3 regions of the Peribacillus sp. FSL H8-0477 genome follow, and region 1 is predicted to be linked to each of the others. Evidence: a T-box and tRNA genes for the amino acid it is inferred to sense, from the RefSeq annotation. Region 1 holds a T-box; the other regions hold tRNA genes.
What was found. The T-box of region 1 lies ahead of serS (serine--tRNA ligase). A T-box ahead of a tRNA ligase gene usually reads a tRNA of that ligase, here a tRNA-Ser.

Region 1 (10,167 bases):
TGACATCCTCTGACACTCCTAGAGATAGGACGTTCCCCTTCGGGGGACAGAGTGACAGGTGGTGCATGGTTGTCGTCAGCTCGTGTCGTGAGATGTTGGGTTAAGTCCCGCAACGAGCGCAACCCTTGATCTTAGTTGCCAGCATTCAGTTGGGCACTCTAAGGTGACTGCCGGTGATAAACCGGAGGAAGGTGGGGATGACGTCAAATCATCATGCCCCTTATGACCTGGGCTACACACGTGCTACAATGGATGGTACAAAGAGCTGCAAACTCGCGAGGGTAAGCGAATCTCATAAAGCCATTCTCAGTTCGGATTGCAGGCTGCAACTCGCCTGCATGAAGCCGGAATCGCTAGTAATCGCGGATCAGCATGCCGCGGTGAATACGTTCCCGGGCCTTGTACACACCGCCCGTCACACCACGAGAGTTTGTAACACCCGAAGTCGGTGAGGTAACCGCAAGGAGCCAGCCGCCTAAGGTGGGACAGATGATTGGGGTGAAGTCGTAACAAGGTAGCCGTATCGGAAGGTGCGGCTGGATCACCTCCTTTCTAAGGAAAATTAACGTGACGCTTTTGTTTTGTTCAGTTTTGAATGAGTAATTCATTCCTTATAGTAGAAAGGGGCCTATAGCTCAGCTGGTTAGAGCGCACGCCTGATAAGCGTGAGGTCGATGGTTCGAGTCCATTTAGGCCCACCATTTCTTACTACCCTAACGGGGCCTTAGCTCAGCTGGGAGAGCGCCTGCCTTGCACGCAGGAGGTCAGCGGTTCGATCCCGCTAGGCTCCACCAATAAAGGTTTATCCTTTATACATTGTTCCTTGAAAACTAGATAATAGATAGAAGGTAAATTTTGCATCAATTTTTAAAACACCGAATGTTTTTTTTAGTAGGTTAAGTTAGAAAGGGCGCACGGTGGATGCCTTGGCACTAGGAGCCGATGAAGGACGGGACTAACACCGATATGCTTTGGGGAGCTGTAAGTAAGCGTTGATCCAGAGATTTCCGAATGGGGAAACCCACTGTTCGTAATGGAACAGTATCTTTACCTGAATACATAGGGTACTGAAGGCAGACCCGGGGAACTGAAACATCTAAGTACCCGGAGGAAGAGAAAGCAATAGCGATTTCCTGAGTAGCGGCGAGCGAAACGGAATCAGCCCAAACCAAGAGGCTTGCCTCTTGGGGTTGTAGGACACTCAATATGGAGTTACAAAGGAACGGGGTAAATGAAGAGGTCTGGAAAGGCCCGTCAAAGAAGGTAAAAACCCTGTAGTTGAAACTTCGTTCCCTCCTGAGTGGATCCTGAGTACGGCGGGACACGAGAAATCCCGTCGGAAACAGGGAGGACCATCTCCCAAGGCTAAATACTCCCTAGTGACCGATAGTGAACCAGTACCGTGAGGGAAAGGTGAAAAGCACCCCGGAAGGGGAGTGAAATAGATCCTGAAACCGTGTGCTTACAAGTAATCAGAGCCCGTTAATGGGTGATGGTGTGCCTTTTGTAGAATGAACCGGCGAGTTACGATCCCATGCGAGGTTAAGTTGAAAAGACGGAGCCGCAGCGAAAGCGAGTCTGAATAGGGCGAATTAGTATGTGGTCGTAGACCCGAAACCAGGTGATCTACCCATGTCCAGGGTGAAGTTCAGGTAACACTGAATGGAGGCCCGAACCCACGCACGTTGAAAAGTGCGGGGATGAGGTGTGGGTAGCGGAGAAATTCCAATCGAACCTGGAGATAGCTGGTTCTCTCCGAAATAGCTTTAGGGCTAGCCTCAAGATGAGAGTATTGGAGGTAGAGCACTGATTGGACTAGGGGCCCCCAACGGGTTACCGAATTCAGTCAAACTCCGAATGCCAAATACTTATTCTTGGGAGTCAGACTGCGAGTGATAAGATCCGTAGTCAAAAGGGAAACAGCCCAGACCACCAGCTAAGGTCCCAAAGTATACGTTAAGTGGAAAAGGATGTGGAGTTGCTTAGACAACCAGGATGTTGGCTCAGAAGCAGCCACCATTTAAAGAGTGCGTAATAGCTCACTGGTCGAGTGACTCCGCGCCGAAAATGTACCGGGGCTAAACGTATCACCGAAGCTGTGGATGGACACCGTAGGGTGTCCGTGGTAGGAGAGCGTTCTAAGGGCGTCGAAGCTAGACCGTAAGGACTGGTGGAGCGCTTAGAAGTGAGAATGCCGGTATGAGTAGCGAAAGAAGGGTGAGAATCCCTTCCACCGAATGCCCAAGGTTTCCTGAGGAAGGCTCGTCCGCTCAGGGTTAGTCGGGACCTAAGCCGAGGCCGAAAGGCGTAGGCGATGGATAACAGGTTGATATTCCTGTACCACCAATTTATCGTTTGAACGATGGGGGGACGCAGGAGGATAGGGTAAGCGCGCTGTTGGATATGCGCGTCTAAGCAGTTAGGCCGGAAACGAGGCAAATCCCGTTTCCATTAAGGCGGAGCTGTGATAGCGAGGGAAATTAAGTACCGAAGTTCCTGATTCCACACTGCCTAGAAAAGCCTCTAGTGAGATAAAGGGTGCCCGTACCGCAAACCGACACAGGTAGGCGAGGAGAGAATCCTAAGGTGTGCGAGAGAACTCTCGTTAAGGAACTCGGCAAAATGACCCCGTAACTTCGGGAGAAGGGGTGCTTTTTAGGGTGAATAGCCCGGAAAAGCCGCAGTGAATAGGCCCAGGCGACTGTTTAGCAAAAACACAGGTCTCTGCGAAGCCGCAAGGCGAAGTATAGGGGCTGACGCCTGCCCGGTGCTGGAAGGTTAAGGGGAGAGGTTAGCGTAAGCGAAGCTTTGAACCGAAGCCCCAGTAAACGGCGGCCGTAACTATAACGGTCCTAAGGTAGCGAAATTCCTTGTCGGGTAAGTTCCGACCCGCACGAAAGGCGTAACGATCTGGGCACTGTCTCAACGAGAGACTCGGTGAAATTATAGTACCTGTGAAGATGCAGGTTACCCGCGACAGGACGGAAAGACCCCGTGGAGCTTTACTGTAACCTGATATTGAATTTTGGTACAGCTTGTACAGGATAGGTAGGAGCCTTTGAAACCGGAGCGCTAGCTTCGGTGGAGGCATTGGTGGGATACTACCCTGGCTGTATTGAAATTCTAACCCGCGCCCCTTATCGGGGTGGGAGACAGTGTCAGGTGGACAGTTTGACTGGGGCGGTCGCCTCCTAAAGAGTAACGGAGGCGCCCAAAGGTTCCCTCAGAATGGTTGGAAATCATTCGTAGAGTGTAAAGGCACAAGGGAGCTTGACTGCGAGACCTACAAGTCGAGCAGGGACGAAAGTCGGGCTTAGTGATCCGGTGGTTCCGCATGGAAGGGCCATCGCTCAACGGATAAAAGCTACCCCGGGGATAACAGGCTTATCTCCCCCAAGAGTCCACATCGACGGGGAGGTTTGGCACCTCGATGTCGGCTCATCGCATCCTGGGGCTGTAGTCGGTCCCAAGGGTTGGGCTGTTCGCCCATTAAAGCGGTACGCGAGCTGGGTTCAGAACGTCGTGAGACAGTTCGGTCCCTATCCGTCGTGGGCGCAGGAAATTTGAGAGGAGCTGTCCTTAGTACGAGAGGACCGGGATGGACGCACCGCTGGTGTACCAGTTGTCTTGCCAAAGGCATAGCTGGGTAGCTACGTGCGGACGGGATAAGTGCTGAAAGCATCTAAGCATGAAGCCCCCCTCAAGATGAGATTTCCCATAGCGTAAGCTAGTAAGATCCCTGAAAGATGATCAGGTAGATAGGTTTGAGGTGGAAGCGTGGTGACACGTGGAGCTGACAAATACTAATCGATCGAGGACTTAACCATTCGTTTTAATTACATGCAAAAACCTTCTTATTATCTAGTTTTGAAGGAACAACGTTCCTTTATAGTCTGGTAATGATGGCGAAGAGGCCACACCCGTTCCCATTCCGAACACGGAAGTTAAGCTCTTCAGCGCCGATGGTAGTTGGGGGTCTCCCCCTGTGAGAGTAGGACATTGCCAGGCAACAGAAAGAAAAGATCAGCTGCATAGCTGGTCTTTTTTTGTGGCGTTTTTTAGAAGTTGAGCAGGAAATATGGTACCCTGAGGGGTATTTATACCTGAAAATAGTGCCCAGACGGGAATACGGAGTCTCTAGACGGGATTATGCAGGGCCTAGACGGGAATAACGTGATCTCAGACGGGAATATATGAAGACCAGACGGGATTATGAAACGGAACAGAATAGCCCCCATGATGAATCCAGAAGTCAGCATGTTTAAATGAGCTCCCTAAAGTCATTTCAAAACCCACCTTTTGTTAGAATAAGCCTCTATTCCATATCGTGCCTAAAATTCTCCTGGCCTCGCTGCAAACTACATTGAAATGTTGGTTAACCATTGCAGAATCAAAAAGGGTATTTTCTCCTGACTGATCTGGACATATTGTACAATAGCTGGGTAGTCATCAGTGGGCACTGTCTTTTGTAACTCGTACCACCATTCTGTTTCATAGCGGCAAATCATGCTTAAGTTATATAAAATGAGGTAATGATTTAAGAGTTCAGGAAAAAGATAACAAGGTGATTGTTTATTTAATGAAAGCATATACGTGTTTTCTATAAGGTTAAAGTGGATAGGAGAATGATGGTTCACAGTAAATGGTTCTTCGGTTACTAAGTTGAGTTTGAGCTTATCTGGCTGAACATCTATTTTTAATTTTGTCTTTGCAGTTAGGTAGTCACCTAACCGAGCACTAGTCATTTGAAAGGTATCTAAAAGAGAAAGAGGAAGTTCAAAGTGGTTTTTCGTTTCTGATAATTTCTCAAATGTCTTTTTGAAATGAATGTGCTGCATTTCCGGAATTTCTCGGATTAGCTGTTCCATTGAGAATTTTTCATGTTCTAATTGTTTCATGTGAAACATTTTCCATGACATATGTGAGAACAAACCATTCTTTTGAGTTTTCACTTCATCTTGTAAAAAAGAATATTGTTGTTTCTTCCGTTTTCGCGTTGTCACCCCATGGGCTAATACTGAGGTGGTGTCAGGATAGTCGGGATCAATGGTAAGCAGACAAGCCTTTATTAATTGCAGACAACCGTAAAATAATAAGATGGGCTGTATGGATAAAGGGGCATTTCTTGCTTGGGTAAAGTAGGTTTGACCATGCTCTAAGTAATAAATAAAAGGGTAACAGTTATTATAGCTCTTTGTTTCTTTATTTATAATCGAAAGTTTTTGATAGCATTTTTGTAAATATTGTTGAGTAGATGTGGAAGAATAGTATCGAGTAAAACCGTTCCAAATAGTAAGATTAGTCAAAAATAAGAACCCCTTTCTAATTAGCAGAAAAATCAAACATTTTAATAACTCCTTGACAGTATATTGTCCAATTGATAACCTACAAATAATATTTTTTTAGCAGGAGGGGAAAAAGATGTGGGAAACTAAGTTTGCAAAAGAAGGTTTAACGTTCGATGATGTATTATTAATCCCAGCGAAATCTGAGGTACTACCCAATGAGGTGAACTTGGAGGTAACATTAGCAGAAAATCTTAGATTAAAACTGCCGATTATCAGTGCAGGGATGGATACCGTTACTGAAGCTGCAATGGCCATTGCTATGGCAAGACAGGGCGGGCTCGGAATCATCCATAAAAATATGTCGATCGAAGCACAAGCTGAACAGGTAGATAAAGTAAAACGTTCAGAAAGCGGCGTCATTACCGATCCCTTTTTCCTAACCCCAGAGCATCAAGTTTTTGATGCAGAGCACTTAATGGGTAAATATCGTATTTCTGGTGTTCCAATTGTTAACAATGAAAAAGAGCGAAAATTGGTCGGAATTATTACAAACCGTGATTTGCGCTTTATTTCTGATTTTTCCCTCCAGATTTCTGAAGTCATGACTGCAGAAGATTTGGTGACTGCTCCTGTTGGAACAAACTTAAAACAAGCTGAAAAGATTCTTCAAAAATATAAAATTGAAAAATTGCCGTTAGTTAATGAGTCAGGTGTATTAAAAGGACTTATTACGATTAAAGATATTGAAAAAGTGCTGGAATTTCCTAATTCTGCAAAAGATAAGCAAGGACGTTTATTAGCTGGCGCTGCCGTGGGCGTGACTAAGGATACATTGAAGCGTGTGGAAATGCTTGTGAAGGCACAGGTAGATGTAGTAGTTATTGATACCGCACATGGTCACTCTAGAGGTGTACAAGATGCTATAAAAGAAATGCGTGCAAGCTTTCCTGAATTAACTATTATAGCCGGAAATGTAGCTACAGGAGCAGCGACAAGAGCCTTGATTGAAGCTGGTGCTGACATTGTTAAAGTAGGAATTGGTCCTGGTTCAATTTGCACCACACGGGTGGTTGCAGGTGTTGGTGTTCCACAGATTACCGCTATTTATGATTGTGCTACGGAAGCACGGAAACTTGGAAAAACAATTATAGCTGATGGTGGTATAAAGTACTCAGGTGATATCGTGAAGGCACTTGCAGCTGGAGGACATGCCGTTATGCTCGGCAGTATGCTTGCAGGGGTTACGGAAAGCCCAGGAGATACCGAAATATTCCAAGGGCGCCGCTTTAAGGTATACCGTGGGATGGGTTCTGTTGCTGCGATGGAGAATGGTTCGAAGGATCGTTATTTCCAAGAAGATAATAAGAAATTTGTCCCTGAAGGTATTGAAGGCAGGTTACCATATAAAGGACCTTTGGCTGATACAGTCTACCAATTAGTCGGTGGTATTCGTTCTGGGATGGGATATTGTGGGTCAGCAGATCTTCACACACTACGTGAGCAGGCACAGTTCATCCGAATGACTGGAGCTGGTCTACGTGAAAGTCATCCGCATGATGTGCAGATTACCAAAGAAGCTCCCAATTACTCTTTATAATTCAAAAAATGATAAATAAAAACTTGTTTATAAGATGAATAAAAAGCTAGGCAGAGGGGAAAGATACTCTGTCTTTTTTTATTATTTTTTTTGTGATAAACTAGACAACGTGTGATTCAAATAACGGAGAGGCTCTTCGTAACATATAGAAGCTATGAAAGTTGGAGGTAAAAAAATTGAAAAAAATCAGCCAGATAACATTGGTTTTTACAATGTTACTAGTTCTCATTGCATCGCAGTTTACCTACAGTCCGCTTAAAGCTGCGGCTGAAGATAATACGCTTGGTTTAAAGGCCGAGGCAGCTATTATCCTTGATGGAAAAAGTGGAAAGATAATCTTCGAAAAAAATGCTGATAAAGTATTGGGTATTGCTTCAATGTCTAAAATGATGACTGAATATATCATTATGGAAGCTATTGAAGATAAGAAAATTAAGTGGGATGATACAGTAAAGATTAACGAATATATACATAATCTTTCTAAGTCTCCAAACCTGTCGAATGTAGGGTTAACACAGGGTGAGGATTACACAGTTAAAGAACTATACAGTGCAATGGCGATTTATTCAGGTAATGCAGCGACAGTAGCATTAGCAGAATTAATTTCAGGAAGCGAAAAGAATTTTGTTAATCTTATGAATAAAAAAGCAAAAGAAATTGGATTGAAAGACTTTAAGTTTGTTAACTCAAGTGGATTGAATAATTCCGATTTATTAGGAAATCATCCTGCTGGGGATGCTAATGAAGAAAACGTAATGACAGCAAGAGATACAGCAACACTTGCTTACCGTTTAATCACGGATTATCCGGAAGTTCTAGACTTTTCAAAGGTATCTAAGTTAGAATTCCGCGACGGAAAAGAATATCCTAATTTCAACTGGATGCTTCCCGGACTAATCTACGAGTATAAAGGTGTAGATGGGTTAAAGACAGGTTCTACTGAATTTGCTGGATATGGACATACAGCTACTGCTATTCGTGACGGGCAGCGTTATGTTACTGTTGTAATGAAGTCCACATCTAAAAGCGAACGTTTTGAAGATAGTATTAAATTAATGGATTATGCATTTAGTAACTTTAATACAGAAAAAATTGTACCCGCTGATTATCAAGTAAAAGGAAAAGAAAAGTTACCTGTAGCAAAAGGGAAAGAAGACAGCGTTAAAATTCAATCGGAAAAAGCAATCGAGCTTACCATTGAAAAAGGACAAAAGAGTAATTACGTACCCAAGCTTGTCATTGATAAGGATAAATTGAATGAAGATGGCAAATTATCGGCACCTATTAAAAAAGGTGATAAGATTGGGTATCTAACAGTCGACTCTAAAGAAGATTCAGATTATGGATTTATAGATAAAAAAGGTGCTAAAACTGTTCAAGTAGACGTGGTTGCTGCTGAATCTGTTGAGAAGGCTAACTGGTTTGTCCTATCCATGCGTGCAGTTGGCGGATTCTTCGGAGATATTTGGGACAGTGCTTCCTCAACCGTTAAGGGCTGGTTTTAATTCTGCTCCTAAGGATGAATAAAAGGGTTGCAACTTGCAAATAATTATAGTACATTATGGAAAACAAATTGATAAAATTAAAACGTTGATAGGAACTAGTAATAGGTGTTTTTTCTAAAGAGAGCCGGTGGTTGGTGTGAATCGGTGTAAGGCACTTATGAATCCCTCCTTGAGCAAAGTATGGAACACCTTAAGCTAAGGTTAGTAATTACTTTCGGCTTTAGCCGTTATCTTTATAAGTGGAAAGTTTATTTATGATACTTTCAACTAGGGTGGCAACGCGGGTTAACTCTCGTCCCTTTTCAGGGGACGGGAGTTTTTTGCGTTCATTTTAAAAATTTGAGTTACTAATAGGAGGAATAAGAGATGTTAGATTTAAAATTTTTACGTAATAACTTTGAACAAGTGAAGCATTCATTACAGCATCGCGGCGAGGATTTGACTGATCTGGGTCGTTTTGAAGAGTTGGATGTCAAACGCCGTACATTGATTGCTGAAACGGAGAAGTTAAAGAGTCGTCGTAATGAAGTATCACAGCAGGTGGCTGTATTAAAACGCGAAAAACAGGATGCAGATCATTTAATTGTCGAAATGAGACAAGTTGGTGATCAAATTAAGAGTTTCGATGAAGAGCTTCGAAGTGTGGAAGAAGATTTAGATAAGCTGTTAATGTCTATTCCTAATATTCCCCATGAAAGTGTGCCTGTTGGAGAAACAGAAGATGATAATGTCGAAATACGTAAATGGGGAGAGGTTCCTGCTTTTGAATTTGAGCCAAAGCCTCACTGGGATGTTGCAACTGAACTTGGAATTCTTGACTTTGAAAGAGCTGCAAAGGTAACGGGCAGTCGTTTTGTTTTTTATAAAGGCCTAGGGGCAAGACTTGAACGTGCCTTGATTAATTTCATGATTGATTTGCATGTTGAAGAACATGGTTATGAGGAAATGCTTCCACCGTATATGGTAAACCGCGCAAGTATGACAGGGACAGGACAGCTTCCGAAATTCGAAGAAGATGCCTTCCGCATTGAAAGTGAAGATTACTTCTTAATTCCAACAGCAGAAGTTCCGGTAACTAATTTCCATCGTGATGAAATTTTAAGTGTAGACAGCTTACCTATCAGCTATGCAGCTTATAGCGCCAGCTTCCGTTCTGAAGCAGGATCTGCGGGGCGTGATACGCGTGGGTTAATCCGTCAGCACCAATTTAATAAAGTGGAGCTTGTGAAATTCGTTAAACCTGAAGATTCTTATGAGGCACTTGAACAATTGACGGGACATGCAGAAAAGGTGCTTCAGCTTCTAGACCTTCCGTATCGTGTCTTGAGAATGTGTACGGCTGATCTTGGGTTTACTGCTGCGATGAAGTACGATATTGAAGTATGGATTCCAAGTTATGAGACATACCGTGAAATTTCTTCTTGTAGTAATTTTGAAGCGTTCCAAGCAAGACGGGCTAATATTCGCTTCCGTCGTGATCCAAAGGGAAAACCGGAGCATGTGCATACGTTAAATGGTTCTGGACTGGCGATTGGACGGACTGTAGCCGCTATCCTTGAGAACTATCAACAAGCAGATGGCAGTGTGAAAGTTCCTGAGGTTCTTGTTCCATATATGCGTGGAGCAAAAGTAATTAAAGGATAAGTGGAAGAGAGGGGGATTTTCCCCTTCTCTTTTAACTATAAACAGGCAGTTTTTTTGTTTAAAAAGTTATTTTAAAAAAACTTTAAAAAGGTTATTGACTTTTGTTTCAAATCCCTGTAATATATAAAATGTT
Region 2 (10,167 bases), 690 kb from region 1:
TTGCCAGCATTCAGTTGGGCACTCTAAGGTGACTGCCGGTGATAAACCGGAGGAAGGTGGGGATGACGTCAAATCATCATGCCCCTTATGACCTGGGCTACACACGTGCTACAATGGATGGTACAAAGAGCTGCAAACTCGCGAGGGTAAGCGAATCTCATAAAGCCATTCTCAGTTCGGATTGCAGGCTGCAACTCGCCTGCATGAAGCCGGAATCGCTAGTAATCGCGGATCAGCATGCCGCGGTGAATACGTTCCCGGGCCTTGTACACACCGCCCGTCACACCACGAGAGTTTGTAACACCCGAAGTCGGTGAGGTAACCGCAAGGAGCCAGCCGCCTAAGGTGGGACAGATGATTGGGGTGAAGTCGTAACAAGGTAGCCGTATCGGAAGGTGCGGCTGGATCACCTCCTTTCTAAGGAAAATTAACGTGACGCTTTTGTTTTGTTCAGTTTTGAATGAGTAATTCATTCAACCTTGTTCTTTGAAAACTAGATAATAGATAGAAGGCAAATTTTGCATCAATTTTTAAAACACCGAATGTTTTTTTTAGTAGGTTAAGTTAGAAAGGGCGCACGGTGGATGCCTTGGCACTAGGAGCCGATGAAGGACGGGACTAACACCGATATGCTTTGGGGAGCTGTAAGTAAGCGTTGATCCAGAGATTTCCGAATGGGGAAACCCACTGTTCGTAATGGAACAGTATCTTTACCTGAATACATAGGGTACTGAAGGCAGACCCGGGGAACTGAAACATCTAAGTACCCGGAGGAAGAGAAAGCAATAGCGATTTCCTGAGTAGCGGCGAGCGAAACGGAATCAGCCCAAACCAAGAGGCTTGCCTCTTGGGGTTGTAGGACACTCAATATGGAGTTACAAAGGAACGGGGTAAATGAAGAGGTCTGGAAAGGCCCGTCAAAGAAGGTAAAAACCCTGTAGTTGAAACTTCGTTCCCTCCTGAGTGGATCCTGAGTACGGCGGGACACGAGAAATCCCGTCGGAAACAGGGAGGACCATCTCCCAAGGCTAAATACTCCCTAGTGACCGATAGTGAACCAGTACCGTGAGGGAAAGGTGAAAAGCACCCCGGAAGGGGAGTGAAATAGATCCTGAAACCGTGTGCTTACAAGTAATCAGAGCCCGTTAATGGGTGATGGTGTGCCTTTTGTAGAATGAACCGGCGAGTTACGATCCCATGCGAGGTTAAGTTGAAAAGACGGAGCCGCAGCGAAAGCGAGTCTGAATAGGGCGAATTAGTATGTGGTCGTAGACCCGAAACCAGGTGATCTACCCATGTCCAGGGTGAAGTTCAGGTAACACTGAATGGAGGCCCGAACCCACGCACGTTGAAAAGTGCGGGGATGAGGTGTGGGTAGCGGAGAAATTCCAATCGAACCTGGAGATAGCTGGTTCTCTCCGAAATAGCTTTAGGGCTAGCCTCAAGATGAGAGTATTGGAGGTAGAGCACTGATTGGACTAGGGGCCCCCAACGGGTTACCGAATTCAGTCAAACTCCGAATGCCAAATACTTATTCTTGGGAGTCAGACTGCGAGTGATAAGATCCGTAGTCAAAAGGGAAACAGCCCAGACCACCAGCTAAGGTCCCAAAGTATACGTTAAGTGGAAAAGGATGTGGAGTTGCTTAGACAACCAGGATGTTGGCTCAGAAGCAGCCACCATTTAAAGAGTGCGTAATAGCTCACTGGTCGAGTGACTCCGCGCCGAAAATGTACCGGGGCTAAACGTATCACCGAAGCTGTGGATGGACACCGTAGGGTGTCCGTGGTAGGAGAGCGTTCTAAGGGCGTCGAAGCTAGACCGTAAGGACTGGTGGAGCGCTTAGAAGTGAGAATGCCGGTATGAGTAGCGAAAGAAGGGTGAGAATCCCTTCCACCGAATGCCCAAGGTTTCCTGAGGAAGGCTCGTCCGCTCAGGGTTAGTCGGGACCTAAGCCGAGGCCGAAAGGCGTAGGCGATGGATAACAGGTTGATATTCCTGTACCACCAATTTATCGTTTGAACGATGGGGGGACGCAGGAGGATAGGGTAAGCGCGCTGTTGGATATGCGCGTCTAAGCAGTTAGGCCGGAAACGAGGCAAATCCCGTTTCCATTAAGGCGGAGCTGTGATAGCGAGGGAAATTAAGTACCGAAGTTCCTGATTCCACACTGCCTAGAAAAGCCTCTAGTGAGATAAAGGGTGCCCGTACCGCAAACCGACACAGGTAGGCGAGGAGAGAATCCTAAGGTGTGCGAGAGAACTCTCGTTAAGGAACTCGGCAAAATGACCCCGTAACTTCGGGAGAAGGGGTGCTTTTTAGGGTGAATAGCCCGGAAAAGCCGCAGTGAATAGGCCCAGGCGACTGTTTAGCAAAAACACAGGTCTCTGCGAAGCCGCAAGGCGAAGTATAGGGGCTGACGCCTGCCCGGTGCTGGAAGGTTAAGGGGAGAGGTTAGCGTAAGCGAAGCTTTGAACCGAAGCCCCAGTAAACGGCGGCCGTAACTATAACGGTCCTAAGGTAGCGAAATTCCTTGTCGGGTAAGTTCCGACCCGCACGAAAGGCGTAACGATCTGGGCACTGTCTCAACGAGAGACTCGGTGAAATTATAGTACCTGTGAAGATGCAGGTTACCCGCGACAGGACGGAAAGACCCCGTGGAGCTTTACTGTAACCTGATATTGAATTTTGGTACAGCTTGTACAGGATAGGTAGGAGCCTTTGAAACCGGAGCGCTAGCTTCGGTGGAGGCATTGGTGGGATACTACCCTGGCTGTATTGAAATTCTAACCCGCGCCCCTTATCGGGGTGGGAGACAGTGTCAGGTGGACAGTTTGACTGGGGCGGTCGCCTCCTAAAGAGTAACGGAGGCGCCCAAAGGTTCCCTCAGAATGGTTGGAAATCATTCGTAGAGTGTAAAGGCACAAGGGAGCTTGACTGCGAGACCTACAAGTCGAGCAGGGACGAAAGTCGGGCTTAGTGATCCGGTGGTTCCGCATGGAAGGGCCATCGCTCAACGGATAAAAGCTACCCCGGGGATAACAGGCTTATCTCCCCCAAGAGTCCACATCGACGGGGAGGTTTGGCACCTCGATGTCGGCTCATCGCATCCTGGGGCTGTAGTCGGTCCCAAGGGTTGGGCTGTTCGCCCATTAAAGCGGTACGCGAGCTGGGTTCAGAACGTCGTGAGACAGTTCGGTCCCTATCCGTCGTGGGCGCAGGAAATTTGAGAGGAGCTGTCCTTAGTACGAGAGGACCGGGATGGACGCACCGCTGGTGTACCAGTTGTCTTGCCAAAGGCATAGCTGGGTAGCTACGTGCGGACGGGATAAGTGCTGAAAGCATCTAAGCATGAAGCCCCCCTCAAGATGAGATTTCCCATAGCGTAAGCTAGTAAGATCCCTGAAAGATGATCAGGTAGATAGGTTTGAGGTGGAAGCGTGGTGACACGTGGAGCTGACAAATACTAATCGATCGAGGACTTAACCATTCGTTTTAATTACATGCAAAAACCTTCTTATTATCTAGTTTTGAAAGAATAAGTAAAATTGTTCTTGCAAAATTTCAAAAAGACTATATAATAATATAAGTCAGATTGAAAATGTTTGGTGGCGACAGCGAAGAGGCCACACCCGTTCCCATTCCGAACACGGAAGTTAAGCTCTTCAGCGCCGATGGTAGTTGGGGGTCTCCCCCTGTGAGAGTAGGACGTCGCCAAGCATATATATGGAGGATTAGCTCAGCTGGGAGAGCATCTGCCTTACAAGCAGAGGGTCGGCGGTTCGATCCCGTCATCCTCCACCATTTTTATTATACACCTGCCGGTGTAGCTCAACTGGTAGAGCAACTGACTTGTAATCAGTAGGTTGGGGGTTCAAGTCCTCTTGCCGGCACCATTTTTATGGATGTACAAGCTTATCATATTGATTTTAAGCTGCAAGACATCTATGAGCCATTAGCTCAGTTGGTAGAGCATCTGACTTTTAATCAGAGGGTCGTAGGTTCGAATCCTACATGGCTCACCATTTTTTATCGCGGGTGTGGCGGAATGGCAGACGCACCAGATTTAGGATCTGGCGCCGCGAGGCGTGGGGGTTCAAGTCCCTTCACCCGCACTTAATATGCGGAAGTAGTTCAGTGGTAGAATACAACCTTGCCAAGGTTGGGGTCGCGGGTTCGAACCCCGTCTTCCGCTCCAATTCTTATTAGTTCCTTGCCGGGGTGGCGGAACTGGCAGACGCACAGGACTTAAAATCCTGCGGTAGGTGACTACCGTACCGGTTCGATTCCGGTCCTCGGCACCATCTTTTAATTAAATATGCGCCCGTAGCTCAATTGGATAGAGCATCTGACTACGAATCAGAAGGTTGTAGGTTCGACTCCCGCCGGGCGCACTTTTTATCGGGAAGTAGCTCAGCTTGGTAGAGCACTTGGTTTGGGACCAAGGGGTCGCAGGTTCGAATCCTGTCTTCCCGACCATGAAATTTTGGGGCCTTAGCTCAGCTGGGAGAGCGCCTGCCTTGCACGCAGGAGGTCAGCGGTTCGATCCCGCTAGGCTCCACCAATTTTTTATAACACATATATCTTCTATTTGGGCGGCGTAGCTCAGCTGGCTAGAGCGTACGGTTCATACCCGTGAGGTCGGGGGTTCGATCCCCTCTGCCGCTACCAAAATTAGAGGACCTTTAGCTCAGCTGGTTAGAGCAGACGGCTCATAACCGTCCGGTCGTAGGTTCGAGTCCTACAAGGTCCACCATCTTCAACTGTGGAGGAATACCCAAGTTCGGCTGAAGGGATCGGTCTTGAAAACCGACAGGGGTGTCAAAACCCGCGGGGGTTCGAATCCCCCTTCCTCCTCCATTATTATTTTTTAAAACAGTGACATTTAGATTAGTACAATTATTATTATCGCGGGGTGGAGCAGTTCGGTAGCTCGTCGGGCTCATAACCCGAAGGTCGCAGGTTCAAATCCTGTCCCCGCAATCATAATGGTCCGGTAGTTCAGTTGGTTAGAATGCCTGCCTGTCACGCAGGAGGTCGCGGGTTCGAGTCCCGTCCGGACCGCCATTATTATTTAAAAATTATTATTTACATATTGGCTCAGTAGCTCAGTCGGTAGAGCAAAGGACTGAAAATCCTTGTGTCGGCAGTTCGATTCTGTCCTGAGCCACCATATTTTATTTTGGCGGTTGTGGCGAAGTGGTTAACGCACCTGATTGTGGTTCAGGCATTCGTGGGTTCGATTCCCATCAGTCGCCCCATTTAATATTGCGGGTGTAGTTTAGTGGTAAAACCTCAGCCTTCCAAGCTGATGATGAGGGTTCGATTCCCTTCACCCGCTCCAATAATGGGCCTATAGCTCAGCTGGTTAGAGCGCACGCCTGATAAGCGTGAGGTCGATGGTTCGAGTCCATTTAGGCCCACCATTATTGTTCCGCAGTAGCTCAGTGGTAGAGCATTCGGCTGTTAACCGAACGGTCGTAGGTTCGAGTCCTACCTGCGGAGCCACGGGGAAGTACTCAAGAGGCTGAAGAGGCGCCCCTGCTAAGGGTGTAGGTCGCGTAAGCGGCGCGAGGGTTCAAATCCCTCCTTCTCCGCCAGTAGGCCCCTTGGTCAAGCGGTTAAGACACCGCCCTTTCACGGCGGTAACACGGGTTCGAATCCCGTAGGGGTCATATTAAAAGATGTATACACATTGTGTACATCTTTTTTTTATGTTTAATATGTAAGCGTTATTTTCAAAGAGTATTTAAAACCTAGATGTAACATGTATCTTGCTCCTCTTGAAAAACTTTCTCATTCATCTTAGAACTTCCTTCCATCCAAAGAGAAAAATCCCCTGTGCAGCCAGGGGATTTTAATTATTACTTTTTATCTAGATAACTGTCTTTTTCTCTGTAGGGAATGTCACCTAACTTAGATTCCTTATTTTCTTTATCTAATAGTTCTTCTTCGTGTTCTTGATGACTAGTCGGATAGGCTTTGCGGTTTTTTCCGTCAATATCATTTCCGAGATATCCTTCGTACTTTTCAGGAAAGCCATCGGTATCATCTTCTGTTTCATATAGGTCGTCATAATTAGCTGTATCTTTGGTGAAGTCTGAAGGCGTTTCAGATGTTCCGAATCGGGCGACTTCAGCAAAGCTATCTTCTTTATCGTTAATCTCGTTTGATCGTCTGTTTTCAAAGTGATCACCTTGAGACGGGATCAATATCTCTTCTTCCACAGGTCTGTCTCTTGTAGATTGTTGTTTTGGTGTATGTTCAACGCAGTAGAGAGTGGTTGGTACAGCTTCTAGTCGTTCGTATGGAATATCTCCTCCACAAGTCTTACATCTTCCATAGCTGCCGTCTTCTATAGCATTTAAGGCTTCACTTATTTTTTCACTTTGTGATTCAGCATGAGTAGTAAGCGCCATATCTCTTTCTTTTTCAAATAATTCTGTGCCTAAGTCACCTGGATGATTATCATAGGAGGATAACTCTTCTGAAGCTTCTCTTTCACTTTTTTCAATTACGGTTTCTTTATCTTGTTGTATTCTATTCGATGCCTGCTCTTGTTCAGTCAAAAGCATATCTTTTAAGTGTTCTATCTGTTTATTTGTAGCCATTGAAATCACTCCTCGTGTTTAATGTCTCGCTTACGATTAGTTATAACTACATATTACCCGCTTTATAGGCTGGGGAAACAAGATATACAATTGAAAAAAAATACCCCGTGTAAGGATACACGGGGTAAAGAGTTATATAAAGTAACTGATGAATAAGCCAATCGATAAAAGGAAACCAAAGAAGGTGTTGGTCTGCCCAGCAGATTTCATGGCAGGCATCATTTCAATAGGCATTGTTTTACCAACAAAACCTTTTGTTGTTTGTACGGCCTTAGGAATACTTAATAAAGCGAGTAGAATCCATGGAGATACCGTTCCAGTGACAACTAATCCAATTACCCAGAGATAGGCTATTGCGAACATAATCCCCATAAAGATAATTGCTTTCTTTTGTCCAAGTAAAATTGGAAGGGTTCTACGTCCGCTGCGTTTATCCCCATCATGATCTCGAATATTATTGGCCATATTAATTAGTCCTACTAATATACCGCTTGGAACAGCCACTAATACAGCTATGCTTGAAACATGCCCAGTTTGAATATAATAGGCAATGAGTATAATCAAGAATCCCATAAAGAATCCAGAAGCAAGTTCGCCGAATGGTGTCCAAGAGATTGGGAATGGTCCTCCAGTATATAAATAGCCGACCAGCATGCAGACAAGACCGACTGCTGCAAGCCACCAAGAAGATGCGGCACAGATATAAATGCCAAGCAGCAACGATATGGTATACATAACAAGTGCGAGCTGCATAATCAGTTTTGGTGTCATCCCGTGACGAACAATGCCGCCGCCGATTCCTACTGATTCTGCGGTATCTAGTCCTCGTTTGAAATCATAATACTCATTGAATAAATTGGTAGCAGCCTGAATGAGCAAGCTGGCAAAAAGCATAGCTAGAAATAACAGCGTATTTACTGAGTCTGTAAGGAGTGCAAGTGCGGTTCCCATTAATACAGGAATAAAACCGGCTGTTAATGTATGGGGCCTTATTAGTTCCCACCATATTTTCCAGTGTCGCTTACCTGGAAGCGAAGCTGAATTTGAATAATCTTGTGAATCCATTGTGTCTCTCCTCTATAAGTAGAAAATTGGCTGAAAATGACGTAAGCATACAGACTAAGTTTAGAAAAAGATTGAGGCAGTGTCAATGTCTTTTTCGAATGGCACTAATTGCTTAGTTCAAGTTTTATATAATAAGGAAGAAAATTGTTCTCACTAGTTGGAATAATTGACATTAACTCTGACAGAGGTGTATCTTTAAAGAGGTTTGAACTTATATTTACGGGGGGATTTTTTTGTCTATTTCATATAAAACTGAACGATTTGTAGGACTAAAGCAGGCGTTGGAACAAGCAAATTTGCTCCAAACAGTCGTCCTGTTCAGTGAAGTAAAAAAAATCGATCATATTGACCCCCTTTCATTTTATCGAGCTGGAAGAGAACGCTATGAAGGGGAACGCTTTTTTTGGCAGGACCCTGAGAAAGAAATTGTCATTGCGGGTTTAGGGAAAGCCCTGAAACTCCAAGTACCTGCTGATTCGAATCGTTTCAACAGTATGGAAGATAACTGGTCTACCATCCGGAATACTGCTGTTATTACAGGAGCAACCGATATAATAGCAACAGGGCCCTTGTTATTTGGAGGCTTTTCTTTTGATCCTAACAAAAGTGACTCTCGTTTATGGGAGCATTTTGGAGATAATCTTTTATACATTCCCTCCCTCATGCTATCCGTTGTGAAGGGGCAAGCATATGTTACGACCAACACACTCTGCACTCCCGGCGTTAAGGGAGAAATGCTGATTAAACAGATAAATGATTGGGACAAGTTAGTGAACGGGAAGATCAACAAATCTATGCCGGAGAACAAGGTCCAAAGCCAAACGGAAATTCATCCAGAAGCTTGGAAGAATACCGTAGCTCAGGCCGTTCAAGAATTAAAAGATACGGATATGGATAAGATTGTCCTTGCAAGAGAATTACGAGTCACGTGTACAGAACGTATTCAGTCTGAAACTGTATTAAATCAAATGCAAAAAGAACAGCCAAAAAGCTATATCTTCAGTTTAGAGTCTGAGAGTGATTGTTTCATTGGTGCCACGCCAGAAAGACTCGTTAAAAAACAGGACAGTGAAATGCTTTCTGCATGTTTAGCAGGTTCGATTGCCCGCGGTAAGACAGAGGAAGAGGATACGCTTCTTGGAAATGAATTATTACATGATGAAAAAAACCTAATGGAACATCAATATGTGGTTTCAATGATTACAGGTGCATTAGAAACTGTGTGTGAAAGATTAATGGTTCCACGTGAACCAGAATTGATGAAAAATAGACATATTCAGCATTTATTTACTCCTGTGAAAGGGACGTGTGCCCGTGATGTTTCTATGTTTCAGGTAGTAGATAAACTACATCCTACACCTGCTATGGGCGGACTGCCAAAAGAAAAGGCGGTCAGCCGAATTCGTGAGATAGAAGAGCTGGAACGCGGGTTTTATGCAGGACCAATTGGTTGGATCGATTCCTATGGAAATGGAGAATTTGCTGTTGGAATTCGTTCCGGTCTTCTACAAGGCAATGAAGCATCCTTATTTGCGGGCTGTGGAGTTGTGGCAGATTCAATCCCGGAGAGTGAGTATCGGGAAACATCCATTAAATTTAATCCAATGCTAAGTGCTTTAGGAGGAACGCTAAATGAATGAGCAAGATTCATTAACCGCATATGCAGCTTCATTTATTGATGAACTAGCTCGGAATCAGGTTAAACATGCCGTGATAAGTCCAGGTTCGAGATCAACTCCCCTGGCTCTTTTGTTTGCAGAGCACCCTGACATTACCATTCATATTAATGTTGATGAACGTTCAGCAGGTTTTTTTGCGCTTGGCTTAGCCAAAGCGTTACAAGAACCTGTTGCTATGTTATGTACATCTGGTACAGCTACAGCCAATTTTTATCCGGCTATAGTAGAAGCTTTTTATGCGAGAGTACCTCTCATCGTTCTCACGGCTGATCGGCCGCATGAGCTTCGTGATGTAGGTGCTCCGCAAACCATTGATCAGATGCAGATGTATGGTAAGCATGTTAAGTGGTTTGCTGAAATGGCTATTCCAGAAAATACAGATGTGATGATCCGCTATGCCCGCACCATATCTGCAAGAGCTGCGGCTACAGCCGTTAAACAACCAAGCGGACCAGTACACGTTAACTTCCCTCTTAGAGAGCCGCTCGTGCCTGCTATGAAGGATGTACAAACTTACAGAGGCCAAAGAGAAGCAACTGTACAAGTGGAAGCCGGTGAATTATCCCTTTCGCTTAAGCAAATGGATAATCTAGCAAACATACTTAGCCAGTCAAAGGCGGCTTTGATTGTCTGTGGAGAGCTGCAAACCACTGAAAGCAGAGAAGCCATTCTCCAATTAGCTGATAAATGGAATGTACCGATTCTTGCAGATCCGCTGTCACAACTTCGGAGCGGACAAAGCGCTGTGAATATTATTGATTGCTATGATACCATTTTGCGGGATGAACGAGCGTGTGCGGCCCTCAGTCCGG
Region 3 (10,167 bases), on a different contig from region 1:
ATCAATTTGAATGAAATTATTACAAAGAACTCCCTCAAAAAAGGAATAGAGGCAGCTTTAGAAATAACAAGCCGTAAGATTATAGAGGTGGAGGAAGATCATGAGAATTCCAATTTTAAAACTATATGATTGTCTTCTCGTTTCGATACAATGGGAGCTTGACGACGCAACCGCCCTTCAATTTCAGGAAGATTTACTGCAAAAGATCCATGAAACAAATGCTAATGGTGTAGTAATTGATATTACTTCGATTGACTTTATCGATTCCTTTATAGCTAAGGTATTAGGTGATGTCTTTAGTATGTCGAAGCTGATGGGGGCGAAAGTTGTCATAACAGGAATCCAGCCAGCTGTTGCTATTACCCTCATTGAATTAGGAATCACCTTAGATGATGTCCTTACAGCGTTAGATTTAGAGAAAGGCCTGGAGAAATTACAACAGGAATTGGGGGATTAGAAGTATGGAGGTCCAATCCTGCGTAAAAATTATCAATGAATGGGATATCGTGGCCGCTCGACAGCTTGGACGAAATGTGGCGAAGGAACTCGGCTTTGGCACGGTCGATCAAGCAAGAGTTACGACGGCCATTAGTGAGCTGGCAAGAAATATTTATCTATATGCCGGACAAGGTAATATAGCGATAGAAAAAGTCCAGAGAAATGGAAAAGCTGGAATGAAAATAATTGCCATGGACGAAGGTCCTGGAATTAAAGATATTCGAAAAGTGATGGAAGATGGATATACTACTTCAGGAGGACTAGGAGCAGGCCTTCCTGGGGTAAAGAGGTTGATGGATGAATTCGATATCGATTCCACGCCAGGGAAAGGAACGAAAATCCTTGCAACGAAATGGCTTCGTTAGGGGGAGAGGTAATGGAATTCAAAGATAATTTGGAAGGTAAATACCGTGAGGCCCTTTCAAGCTTTCTTAAGGATCAAACAGAACAAGCCTTATACCAAGGACAAAAAATCAGTAGAAAAACGATGGAAAATCGTGTTTCACCTGAAGAAATCATTAGCATGCATAAAAGTATTCTAATGGAAGTTTGTCCTGATGATCCGCAAAAGGTACTTGATTCATTTGATTTTTTAATGGAGGTCATGATGGGATACGGGATTGCATATCGTGAACATCAAAGCTTACGTCATCAGCAGCAGGAGCTCAAATCAGAAATAGAACTAGCAGCAAATGTACAGCATACGCTGCTTGAAACAAAAATTCCGGATGTGAAGGTGATGGATATTGGTGCAATTAGTGTGCCTGCTCGCCAAATGAGCGGAGACTACTATCACTTTGTCCAAGATGAAAACCAAAATATCGGGGTGGCAATAGCCGATGTAATCGGTAAAGGAATTCCAGCTGCGCTTTGTATGTCGATGATTAAATATGCAATGGACAGCCTTCCAGAAAATCGTCATGCTCCGAGTAGTGTTCTTGAAAGTCTTAATCGGGTTGTTGAACAAAATGTCGATCCAAGTATGTTTATCACGATGTTTTATGGGCTTTATAACCCGGATAATCACGTTTTTTCGTATGCTGCAGCGGGCCATGAGCCAGGGTTTTATTATGAAGCAAGCACAGATACGATGAGTGATTTAGATGCCAGAGGGTTGTTATTGGGGGTCGAGAAAAAAACCAAGTACCGCCAATACGAAAAGCAAGTTGAACCTGGAGATATGATTATTCTGCTTTCCGATGGTGTAACAGAATGCCGGACAAGTGAAGGGTTTATCGAAAGAGAAACATTAATGCAATTTATAAGAAATAATCTCCATCTAGGAGCGCAGGAAATTGTCAATAATATCTTTAAGCAGCTGGAGAAAATGCAGCACTTTGAACTAAGAGATGATTTTACTTTAATTATTTTAAAAAGAGATGTTTAAGAGTAATTAAACTGGGTATATAAAAACATGGATATTGAGATATAAAGGTGGGTCAATCGAATGAATATTACAATTGATGTTAAAGATATAAACTCAACCGTAGAAGTGCAAGTTAAAGGCGAAATTGACGCTTATACAGCACCAAAGCTTAGAGAATCATTATTTCCGCTTTCAGAGCAGGCTAATGTTTCTATGGTAGTCGATTTAACAGAAGTATCTTATATGGACAGTACTGGCTTAGGAGTATTTGTAGGTTTGTTTAAAAGTGTAAGAGCGCATAATGGAGAATTCAAGCTGATTGGATTATCTGAACGTCTGCGCCGTCTGTTTGATATTACCGGTCTAGCCGATATTATCGATATTAAAAGTCATGCAGAGGGTGGGTTAGAATGAGTCAAGCATACGATTTTATTGAAATGAAAATACCCGCAAAGCCAAATTTCATTGGAGTAATTCGTTTGACCCTTTCAGGTATCGCCAGCCGAATGGGCTTCACTTATGATGAAATTGAGGACTTGAAAATCGCTACAAGTGAAGCTTGTACGAATGCAGTTCAGCATGCATATAAAGATAATCAAGGCGAAGTGAAAATTAGTTTTGGCCTTTATGAAGATCGTTTAGAAGTCATGGTCTCAGATAGTGGAGAAAGTTGTGACTTTGATGAAGTACGCCAAGGATTAGGACCGTATGAGAATGGACAAAACGTAGAATTCCTTCGAGAAGGAGGCTTGGGCCTTTACCTCATAGAGACTCTAATGGATGAAGTGAAAATTCACCAGCATGAAGGGGTCACGGTATTTATGACTAAGTTTATAGAGCGGGAGCAGGTGGAGATGGATGCAAAGACACTCTCAACCTAATCAGATGACTAAAGACAAGGTCAATGCTTGGATTAAAGCTTACCAACTCCACCAAGATGAGGAAGCTCAACAACAACTTGTTCTTCATTATAAAGGCTTAGTTGAAACGATTGCGCGAAAGTATTCAAAGGGAAGATCCTTTCAAGAAGATATCTCTCAAGTAGGGATGATCGGATTGCTTGGTGCAATTCGTCGATATGATGAAAGTTTTGGAAAGAGTTTTGAAGCGTTCGCAGTACCAACTATCATCGGAGAAATTAAACGTTTCTTACGTGATAAAACATGGAGTGTTCATGTTCCGCGTCGTATCAAAGAACTTGGACCGAAAATTCGGGTTACGGTTGAAGAACTTACAACAGAACTTCATCGGTCACCTAGAATTGATGAAATTGCAGAGCACCTTGACGTACCAGAGGAAGAAATTCTAGAAGCAATGGAAATGGGAAAAAGTTATCAAGCTTTATCAGTTGATCATTCTATTGAAGCGGATTCAGATGGAGGAACCGTTACTCTTCTGGATATCTTCGGAAATGTTGATGAGGGCTTTGAACGAGTTAATCAACGCCTTGTTCTGGAAAAGGTTCTACATGTATTGAGTGAAAGAGAAAAGATGATTATTCAATATACGTACCTTGAAAACCTTAGTCAAAAAGAAGCAGGAGAAAAACTAGATATTTCCCAAATGCATGTATCGCGTCTTCAACGAAGAGCGATTAAAAAACTGCAAGTGGCTATAAATGCAGAAAATAATACGGAGTCTCTATAATGATTAAAGAAGTACTCAGGGAGAAGGAGCTAGAAGTGTTAGCTTCCCAATCCTCCAAAAATGGGATGCCCTATTGCGGAGATGATTACTTTTTCATGAATACAAATGAGTATTTCCTATGCGTTCTCGCAGATGGTCTCGGCAGTGGTAAATTCGCATACGAGTCCTCAAGTGCAATAACTGATGAGGTTAAGAATTATCATCATGAAAGTGTCGAGACCCTCATGTCACTTTGTAATAATACACAGGTGAATAAAAGAGGGGCAGCGGTGTCCATTCTGAAGATATACTATGACACGAAAGAGTTTGTATACAGTTCAGTAGGAAATATCCGTTTTTTTCTGTATAACCCCGACTCAGATAAGTTGGTTTATCCATTACCGGTAACCGGTTATTTATCTGGCAGGAAACAAAAGTATCATACGCAAAGATTTAAATATGAATCAAACGCGAAATTTATACTCCACTCAGATGGCGTTTCTCTGCAGGGAGCAAAATCTTTATTGAACACAAGATTTTCTCTTGAACGGAACGCTCAATTGATTTTAGATGGGAATACCATTCAGTCTGATGATTCTACATTTATAATAGGAAGCTTACTTTCTTGAGAAATCATAAAAGTAAGCTTTTTTATGTTAGGTGCTTTTGGTTGTATGAAACAGAGTGAAGATTCGCAACATGCTTTTTGATTTGTTAGACTAGTTATAAGCAATAAAGAGATAATGATTATTTTTTTACATAAAGAGCGGAGGAATCCCGATGGTAGCAGAAGAAAATCAATTAAAACTGATCATTAAACAAGTAGTAAAAGAATTAAATTTAAAAGTTAATCAAGTTCAAAGTGTCATTAACTTGTTAAATGAGGGGAATACTGTCCCGTTTATTGCTCGATATCGGAAAGAGATGACCGGTTCGTTGGATGAAGTAGAAATTCGCTCGATAATGGATAGATGGAAGTACCTTGAAAATCTTCATACTCGTAAAGAAGAAGTAGTACGTATTATTGAAGAACAAGGCAAATTAACACCCGAGCTGAAAGCTCAAATTGAACAATCGGTAAAGCTGCAAGAAATTGAAGATCTTTATCGGCCGTATAAGCAAAAAAGAAGGACGAAAGCCACTGTAGCTAAAGAAAAAGGGTTAGAACCTTTTGCTTTATGGTTGATGGAATTTCATCCTGAATCTGTTTTGCCTAAGGCAGAGGAATTTATTTCTGCTGATTTAGAAGTTTTAACGGCAGACGATGCTATTGCTGGTGCAAAGGATATTATTGCTGAGCAGATCTCTGACGACGCTTCACTGCGAAAGTGGATGAGGGCAGATGTCTTTAAAACGGGGAAAATAATGTCCGTTAGTAAAAATGAGGATGCCGACGAGAAAAAAATCTTTGAAATGTATTATGAATATGAAGAGCCTGTTCAAAAGATTGTCCCTCACCGAGTTCTTGCGCTCAACCGTGGAGAAAAAGAAGATATTTTAAGAGTGTCGATTGAGCCGAAGGAAGAAGCAATTATCGAGTATATGGTAAGAAAAATCATTAATAAAAATGAATCAGAATCCGCAAGTTTTGTGACCGAAGCCATTGAAGATAGCTTCAAACGTTTGATTTTTCCTTCAATTGAGCGTGAAATTAGGAAAGAACTAACCGAGAAGGCTGAAGATCAAGCCATACATATATTCTCTGAAAATCTGAAGAATTTATTGCTGCAGCCACCTTTAAAAGGAAAAGTCATACTTGCATTAGATCCAGCGTTTCGAACAGGCTGCAAACTTGCTGTACTTGATGAAACAGGAAAAGTCATTGATATTAGTGTTATTTATCCACATGCTCCGATTAATAAAAAAGCAGAGGCCCGAGATAAAACAATTTCGCTCATTGAACAGTTTGATGTAGAAGTGGTAGCGATAGGGAATGGGACAGCTTCAAGGGAGTCGGAACAATTTATTGCAGATATCCTTAAAGACTTGCAGCGGAATATTTCGTATATCATCGTAAATGAAGCGGGTGCAAGTATTTATTCAGCATCTGAAATAGCGCGTGATGAATTTCCTGACTTACAAGTTGAACAGCGCAGTGCCGTATCTATTGGCAGAAGGCTTCAGGATCCACTTGCTGAATTGGTGAAAATAGATCCGCAATCTGTTGGTGTAGGGCAATATCAGCATGATGTATCACAGAAAAAATTAGCTGAATCGTTAACATTTGTCGTAGAAACGGCTGTTAATCAGGTAGGAGTAAATGTTAACACGGCTTCACCGTCATTACTTCAGTATGTGGCAGGACTATCAAAGACTGTCGCGCAAAATATCGTGAAGAAAAGAGAAGAAGAAGGAAAGTTTGAAAGTAGAAAACAATTAAAAAACATTCCAAGACTCGGTGCAAAAACCTATGAACAAAGCATTGGTTTCATGAGGATTATAGATGGTACAGAACCACTGGACCAAACATCTATTCATCCTGAAAATTATGGTGCTGTGACAAAACTACTGAAAAAATTAGGTTCGACTAAAGCTGAATTGGGAAGTGAAGCGTTAACTCAGTCATTAAAGCATTTAGATGTAAAGGCGTATTCAGAGGAACTGGATATCGGTGAAATTACCCTGAAAGATATCATAGAAGCTTTGATGAAGCCGGGCAGAGACCCCCGGGATGAACTGCCTAAACCATTGTTGAAGAAAGACGTGCTTAAAATGGAGGATTTACAGAAAGGGATGGAACTACAAGGTACGGTCCGAAATGTTGTCGACTTTGGTGCTTTTGTCGACATCGGGGTTAAGCAGGATGGTCTTGTCCATATCTCCAAACTAAGCAACCGTTTTGTCAAACACCCACTGGATCTTGTGTCAGTAGGAGATGTTGTTACGGTATGGGTTGAGCAGATAGATGTTAATAAACAACGCGTATCATTAACTATGCTTGAACCTAAAGAACAGACTATGTAAAAGACTGCCCCTTTCTTCTATATAGAAGAAAGGGGTATTTTTATGGATTGTTAACCACTATAGGTTGACAAGTTCTCTGCTATAAATGAATTCGTTCTTTTTTACGATAATAAAACCAGCATTGATTAAGTAATTTGATTTGATAGGAGTCTTTTTCATAGAAAGCCCGTTTCATTTGGTTTTGTAACCAATTTGGCATGGATAAACCTCCTGGTTTTCTCACTAGTTACCACTATGTTTATGATATAATGGGTTGTCATGTTACCAGGAAAGGGAGAAGTTAATGGATAACGAGATGCTTCAGGAGTTAGTCGAAGATATTTCGGAAAGAGAATTTGGTAAAACGTTTAGGCATCAAGCAAGTTTTAATTCTCGCTTACGGACGACAGGCGGCCGATACTTACTTCGATCTCATAATATCGAGATTAATGAAAAATATTACTTAGAAGGCGGAATGGATGTTTTAGTAGGGATTATTAAACATGAGCTATGTCACTATCACCTTCATCTAGAAGGAAAAGGATATCAGCACAGAGATGCCAGTTTTAGAAAATTACTAAGAGAAGTAGAAGCCCCGCGTTTCTGCAAGCCCCTTGCTTCACAGCAAGTTAAACAGAAGAAGTCGAGAATTCTTATGTACTCTTGTACAAGCTGCAGCCAGATTTATCAGAGAAAGAGAAGAATAAATCTAACGAAATATGTTTGTGGAAAGTGTAAAGGAAGACTGGTGTTGACAAAAGAAATCATAGCCCAATGAAAAGTTCTTTAGATTTATCAATGGTTGAAACCCTTGTGGTTATTGAGTTTACGGCTTTAAAACTTCTTTCTTAAATAATAAATGAAGAATATTAAAAAAGAGTGTTGACTTTTGATAACAATGTCCTTATAATCTAAAGAGTCGAGAAAATAACTTACGGGTTTTTAACGGCAGACAAGATACATTATTCCGCAGTAGCTCAGTGGTAGAGCATTCGGCTGTTAACCGAACGGTCGTAGGTTCGAGTCCTACCTGCGGAGCCATATGGGGAAGTACTCAAGAGGCTGAAGAGGCGCCCCTGCTAAGGGTGTAGGTCGCGCGAGCGGCGCGAGGGTTCAAATCCCTCCTTCTCCGCCAGGAACATTTTTTAAGGCCCCTTGGTCAAGCGGTTAAGACACCGCCCTTTCACGGCGGTAACACGGGTTCGAATCCCGTAGGGGTCACTTTATACATAATTTAATGGTCCGGTAGTTCAGTTGGTTAGAATGCCTGCCTGTCACGCAGGAGGTCGCGGGTTCGAGTCCCGTCCGGACCGCCATTATTATTTTAAAAAAGTACTTGCAGTGAAACATCGTAATGTGATAAGATGATTTTCTGTATTAGATTTATTGGGCTATAGCCAAGCGGTAAGGCAACGGACTTTGACTCCGTCATGCGTAGGTTCAAATCCTGCTAGCCCAGCCATTTTTTTGTACGAGCCATTAGCTCAGTTGGTAGAGCATCTGACTTTTAATCAGAGGGTCGTAGGTTCGAATCCTACATGGCTCACCATTTTTTATATGCGGGTGTGGCGGAATGGCAGACGCACCAGATTTAGGATCTGGCGCCGCGAGGCGTGGGGGTTCAAGTCCCTTCACCCGCATTAGAAATTACTTGTTGACAGCAACTCACCAACGTGTTACGATGATAAAGTCGCTTTTGCGGTCGTGGCGGAATGGCAGACGCGCTAGGTTGAGGGCCTAGTGGGGGTTAACCCCGTGGAGGTTCAAGTCCTCTCGGCCGCACCAACAAAATTTCAAAATATACTTTTCTTATATAAAGCGCCCGTAGCTCAATTGGATAGAGCATCTGACTACGAATCAGAAGGTTGTAGGTTCGACTCCCGCCGGGCGCACCATATTTCGGGAAGTAGCTCAGCTTGGTAGAGCACTTGGTTTGGGACCAAGGGGTCGCAGGTTCGAATCCTGTCTTCCCGACCATTACTTCTCAATAAAAATTTCAATTATATATGCGGGTGTAGTTTAGTGGTAAAACCTCAGCCTTCCAAGCTGATGATGAGAGTTCGATTCTCTTCACCCGCTCCATTTTAACTTTATTGCTCTTTGAAAACTGAACAAAACAAAGCGTCAACGTTTTAAAGAAGTGAGTACACACTATAAAAACAACCGAGCAAGTCAAACATTCTACGGAGAGTTTGATCCTGGCTCAGGATGAACGCTGGCGGCGTGCCTAATACATGCAAGTCGAGCGAATTGTTGAGTTTACTCAACAGTTAGCGGCGGACGGGTGAGTAACACGTGGGCAACCTGCCTATAAGACTGGGATAACTTCGGGAAACCGGAGCTAATACCGGATATGTTCTTTTCTCGCATGAGAGAAGATGGAAAGACGGTTTCGGCTGTCACTTATAGATGGGCCCGCGGCGCATTAGCTAGTTGGTGAGGTAATGGCTCACCAAGGCAACGATGCGTAGCCGACCTGAGAGGGTGATCGGCCACACTGGGACTGAGACACGGCCCAGACTCCTACGGGAGGCAGCAGTAGGGAATCTTCCGCAATGGACGAAAGTCTGACGGAGCAACGCCGCGTGAACGATGAAGGCTTTCGGGTCGTAAAGTTCTGTTGTTAGGGAAGAACAAGTACCAGAGTAACTGCTGGTACCTTGACGGTACCTAACCAGAAAGCCACGGCTAACTACGTGCCAGCAGCCGCGGTAATACGTAGGTGGCAAGCGTTATCCGGAATTATTGGGCGTAAAGCGCGCGCAGGTGGTTCCTTAAGTCTGATGTGAAAGCCCCCGGCTCAACCGGGGAGGGTCATTGGAAACTGGGGAACTTGAGTGTAGAAGAGGAAAGTGGAATTCCACGTGTAGCGGTGAAATGCGTAGAGATGTGGAGGAACACCAGTGGCGAAGGCGACTTTCTGGTCTATAACTGACACTGAGGCGCGAAAGCGTGGGGAGCAAACAGGATTAGATACCCTGGTAGTCCACGCCGTAAACGATGAGTGCTAAGTGTTAGAGGGTTTCCGCCCTTTAGTGCTGCAGCTAACGCATTAAGCACTCCGCCTGGGGAGTACGGCCGCAAGGCTGAAACTCAAAGGAATTGACGGGGGCCCGCACAAGCGGTGGAGCATGTGGTTTAATTCGAAGCAACGCGAAGAACCTTACCAGGTCTTGACATCCTCTGACACTCCTAGAGATAGGACGTTCCCCTTCGGGGGACAGAGTGACAGGTGGTGCATGGTTGTCGTCAGCTCGTGTCGTGAGATGTTGGGTTAAGTCCCGCAACGAGCGCAACCCTTGATCTTAGTTGCCAGCATTCAGTTGGGCACTCTAAGGTGACTGCCGGTGATAAACCGGAGGAAGGTGGGGATGACGTCAAATCATCATGCCCCTTATGACCTGGGCTACACACGTGCTACAATGGATGGTACAAAGAGCTGCAAACTCGCGAGGGTAAGCGAATCTCATAAAGCCATTCTCAGTTCGGATTGCAGGCTGCAACTCGCCTGCATGAAGCCGGAATCGCTAGTAATCGCGGATCAGCATGCCGCGGTGAATACGTTCCCGGGCCTTGTACACACCGCCCGTCACACCACGAGAGTTTGTAACACCCGAAGTCGGTGAGGTAACCGCAAGGAGCCAGCCGCCTAAGGTGGGACAGATGATTGGGGTGAAGTCGTAACAAGGTAGCCGTATCGGAAGGTGCGGCTGGATCACCTCCTTTCTAAGGAA

Region 2: it encodes a tRNA-Ser, which carries the amino acid that the T-box ahead of serS (serine--tRNA ligase) is inferred to sense. The anticodon was not compared.
Region 3: it encodes a tRNA-Ser, which carries the amino acid that the T-box ahead of serS (serine--tRNA ligase) is inferred to sense. The anticodon was not compared.

What each region holds. Positions count from the first base shown of each region.
Region 1 covers NZ_JBBODE010000001.1:2,331,684-2,341,850, forward strand. The annotation lists rRNA gene MHI18_RS11650 (16S ribosomal RNA) at 1-552, shown strand, start outside; tRNA gene MHI18_RS11655 (tRNA-Ile) at 625-701, shown strand; tRNA gene MHI18_RS11660 (tRNA-Ala) at 719-794, shown strand; rRNA gene MHI18_RS11665 (23S ribosomal RNA) at 895-3,827, shown strand; rRNA gene rrf (5S ribosomal RNA) at 3,893-4,008, shown strand; gene MHI18_RS11675 (YaaC family protein) at 4,359-5,306, opposite strand; gene guaB (IMP dehydrogenase) at 5,422-6,885, shown strand; gene MHI18_RS11685 (D-alanyl-D-alanine carboxypeptidase family protein) at 7,062-8,390, shown strand; T-box leader at 8,467-8,693, shown strand; gene serS (serine--tRNA ligase) at 8,757-10,034, shown strand.
Region 2 covers NZ_JBBODE010000001.1:1,643,166-1,653,332, reverse strand. The annotation lists rRNA gene MHI18_RS08435 (16S ribosomal RNA) at 1-417, shown strand, start outside; rRNA gene MHI18_RS08430 (23S ribosomal RNA) at 558-3,490, shown strand; rRNA gene rrf (5S ribosomal RNA) at 3,605-3,720, shown strand; tRNA gene MHI18_RS08420 (tRNA-Val) at 3,729-3,804, shown strand; tRNA gene MHI18_RS08415 (tRNA-Thr) at 3,821-3,896, shown strand; tRNA gene MHI18_RS08410 (tRNA-Lys) at 3,950-4,025, shown strand; tRNA gene MHI18_RS08405 (tRNA-Leu) at 4,035-4,115, shown strand; tRNA gene MHI18_RS08400 (tRNA-Gly) at 4,124-4,198, shown strand; tRNA gene MHI18_RS08395 (tRNA-Leu) at 4,216-4,304, shown strand; tRNA gene MHI18_RS08390 (tRNA-Arg) at 4,321-4,394, shown strand; tRNA gene MHI18_RS08385 (tRNA-Pro) at 4,403-4,479, shown strand; tRNA gene MHI18_RS08380 (tRNA-Ala) at 4,489-4,564, shown strand; tRNA gene MHI18_RS08375 (tRNA-Met) at 4,595-4,671, shown strand; tRNA gene MHI18_RS08370 (tRNA-Ile) at 4,680-4,756, shown strand; tRNA gene MHI18_RS08365 (tRNA-Ser) at 4,768-4,860, shown strand; tRNA gene MHI18_RS08360 (tRNA-Met) at 4,910-4,983, shown strand; tRNA gene MHI18_RS08355 (tRNA-Asp) at 4,991-5,067, shown strand; tRNA gene MHI18_RS08350 (tRNA-Phe) at 5,098-5,173, shown strand; tRNA gene MHI18_RS08345 (tRNA-His) at 5,186-5,261, shown strand; tRNA gene MHI18_RS08340 (tRNA-Gly) at 5,271-5,344, shown strand; tRNA gene MHI18_RS08335 (tRNA-Ile) at 5,350-5,426, shown strand; tRNA gene MHI18_RS08330 (tRNA-Asn) at 5,434-5,508, shown strand; tRNA gene MHI18_RS08325 (tRNA-Ser) at 5,510-5,600, shown strand; tRNA gene MHI18_RS08320 (tRNA-Glu) at 5,604-5,675, shown strand; gene MHI18_RS08315 (TraR/DksA C4-type zinc finger protein) at 5,865-6,611, opposite strand; gene MHI18_RS08310 (1,4-dihydroxy-2-naphthoate polyprenyltransferase) at 6,744-7,676, opposite strand; gene MHI18_RS08305 (isochorismate synthase) at 7,910-9,316, shown strand; gene menD (2-succinyl-5-enolpyruvyl-6-hydroxy-3-cyclohexene-1-carboxylic-acid synthase) at 9,309-10,167, shown strand, end outside.
Region 3 covers NZ_JBBODE010000002.1:212,351-222,517, forward strand. The annotation lists gene MHI18_RS12800 (RsbT co-antagonist protein RsbRA) at 1-129, shown strand, start outside; gene MHI18_RS12805 (STAS domain-containing protein) at 101-457, shown strand; gene MHI18_RS12810 (anti-sigma regulatory factor) at 462-863, shown strand; gene MHI18_RS12815 (PP2C family protein-serine/threonine phosphatase) at 875-1,885, shown strand; gene MHI18_RS12820 (anti-sigma factor antagonist) at 1,946-2,278, shown strand; gene rsbW (anti-sigma B factor RsbW) at 2,275-2,745, shown strand; gene sigB (RNA polymerase sigma factor SigB) at 2,723-3,511, shown strand; gene MHI18_RS12835 (PP2C family serine/threonine-protein phosphatase) at 3,511-4,119, shown strand; gene MHI18_RS12840 (Tex family protein) at 4,271-6,454, shown strand; gene cmpA (cortex morphogenetic protein CmpA) at 6,534-6,653, opposite strand; gene MHI18_RS12850 (SprT family protein) at 6,738-7,211, shown strand; tRNA gene MHI18_RS12855 (tRNA-Asn) at 7,400-7,474, shown strand; tRNA gene MHI18_RS12860 (tRNA-Ser) at 7,478-7,568, shown strand; tRNA gene MHI18_RS12865 (tRNA-Glu) at 7,583-7,654, shown strand; tRNA gene MHI18_RS12870 (tRNA-Asp) at 7,673-7,749, shown strand; tRNA gene MHI18_RS12875 (tRNA-Gln) at 7,821-7,895, shown strand; tRNA gene MHI18_RS12880 (tRNA-Lys) at 7,907-7,982, shown strand; tRNA gene MHI18_RS12885 (tRNA-Leu) at 7,993-8,073, shown strand; tRNA gene MHI18_RS12890 (tRNA-Leu) at 8,132-8,218, shown strand; tRNA gene MHI18_RS12895 (tRNA-Arg) at 8,252-8,328, shown strand; tRNA gene MHI18_RS12900 (tRNA-Pro) at 8,334-8,410, shown strand; tRNA gene MHI18_RS12905 (tRNA-Gly) at 8,442-8,515, shown strand; rRNA gene MHI18_RS12910 (16S ribosomal RNA) at 8,614-10,159, shown strand.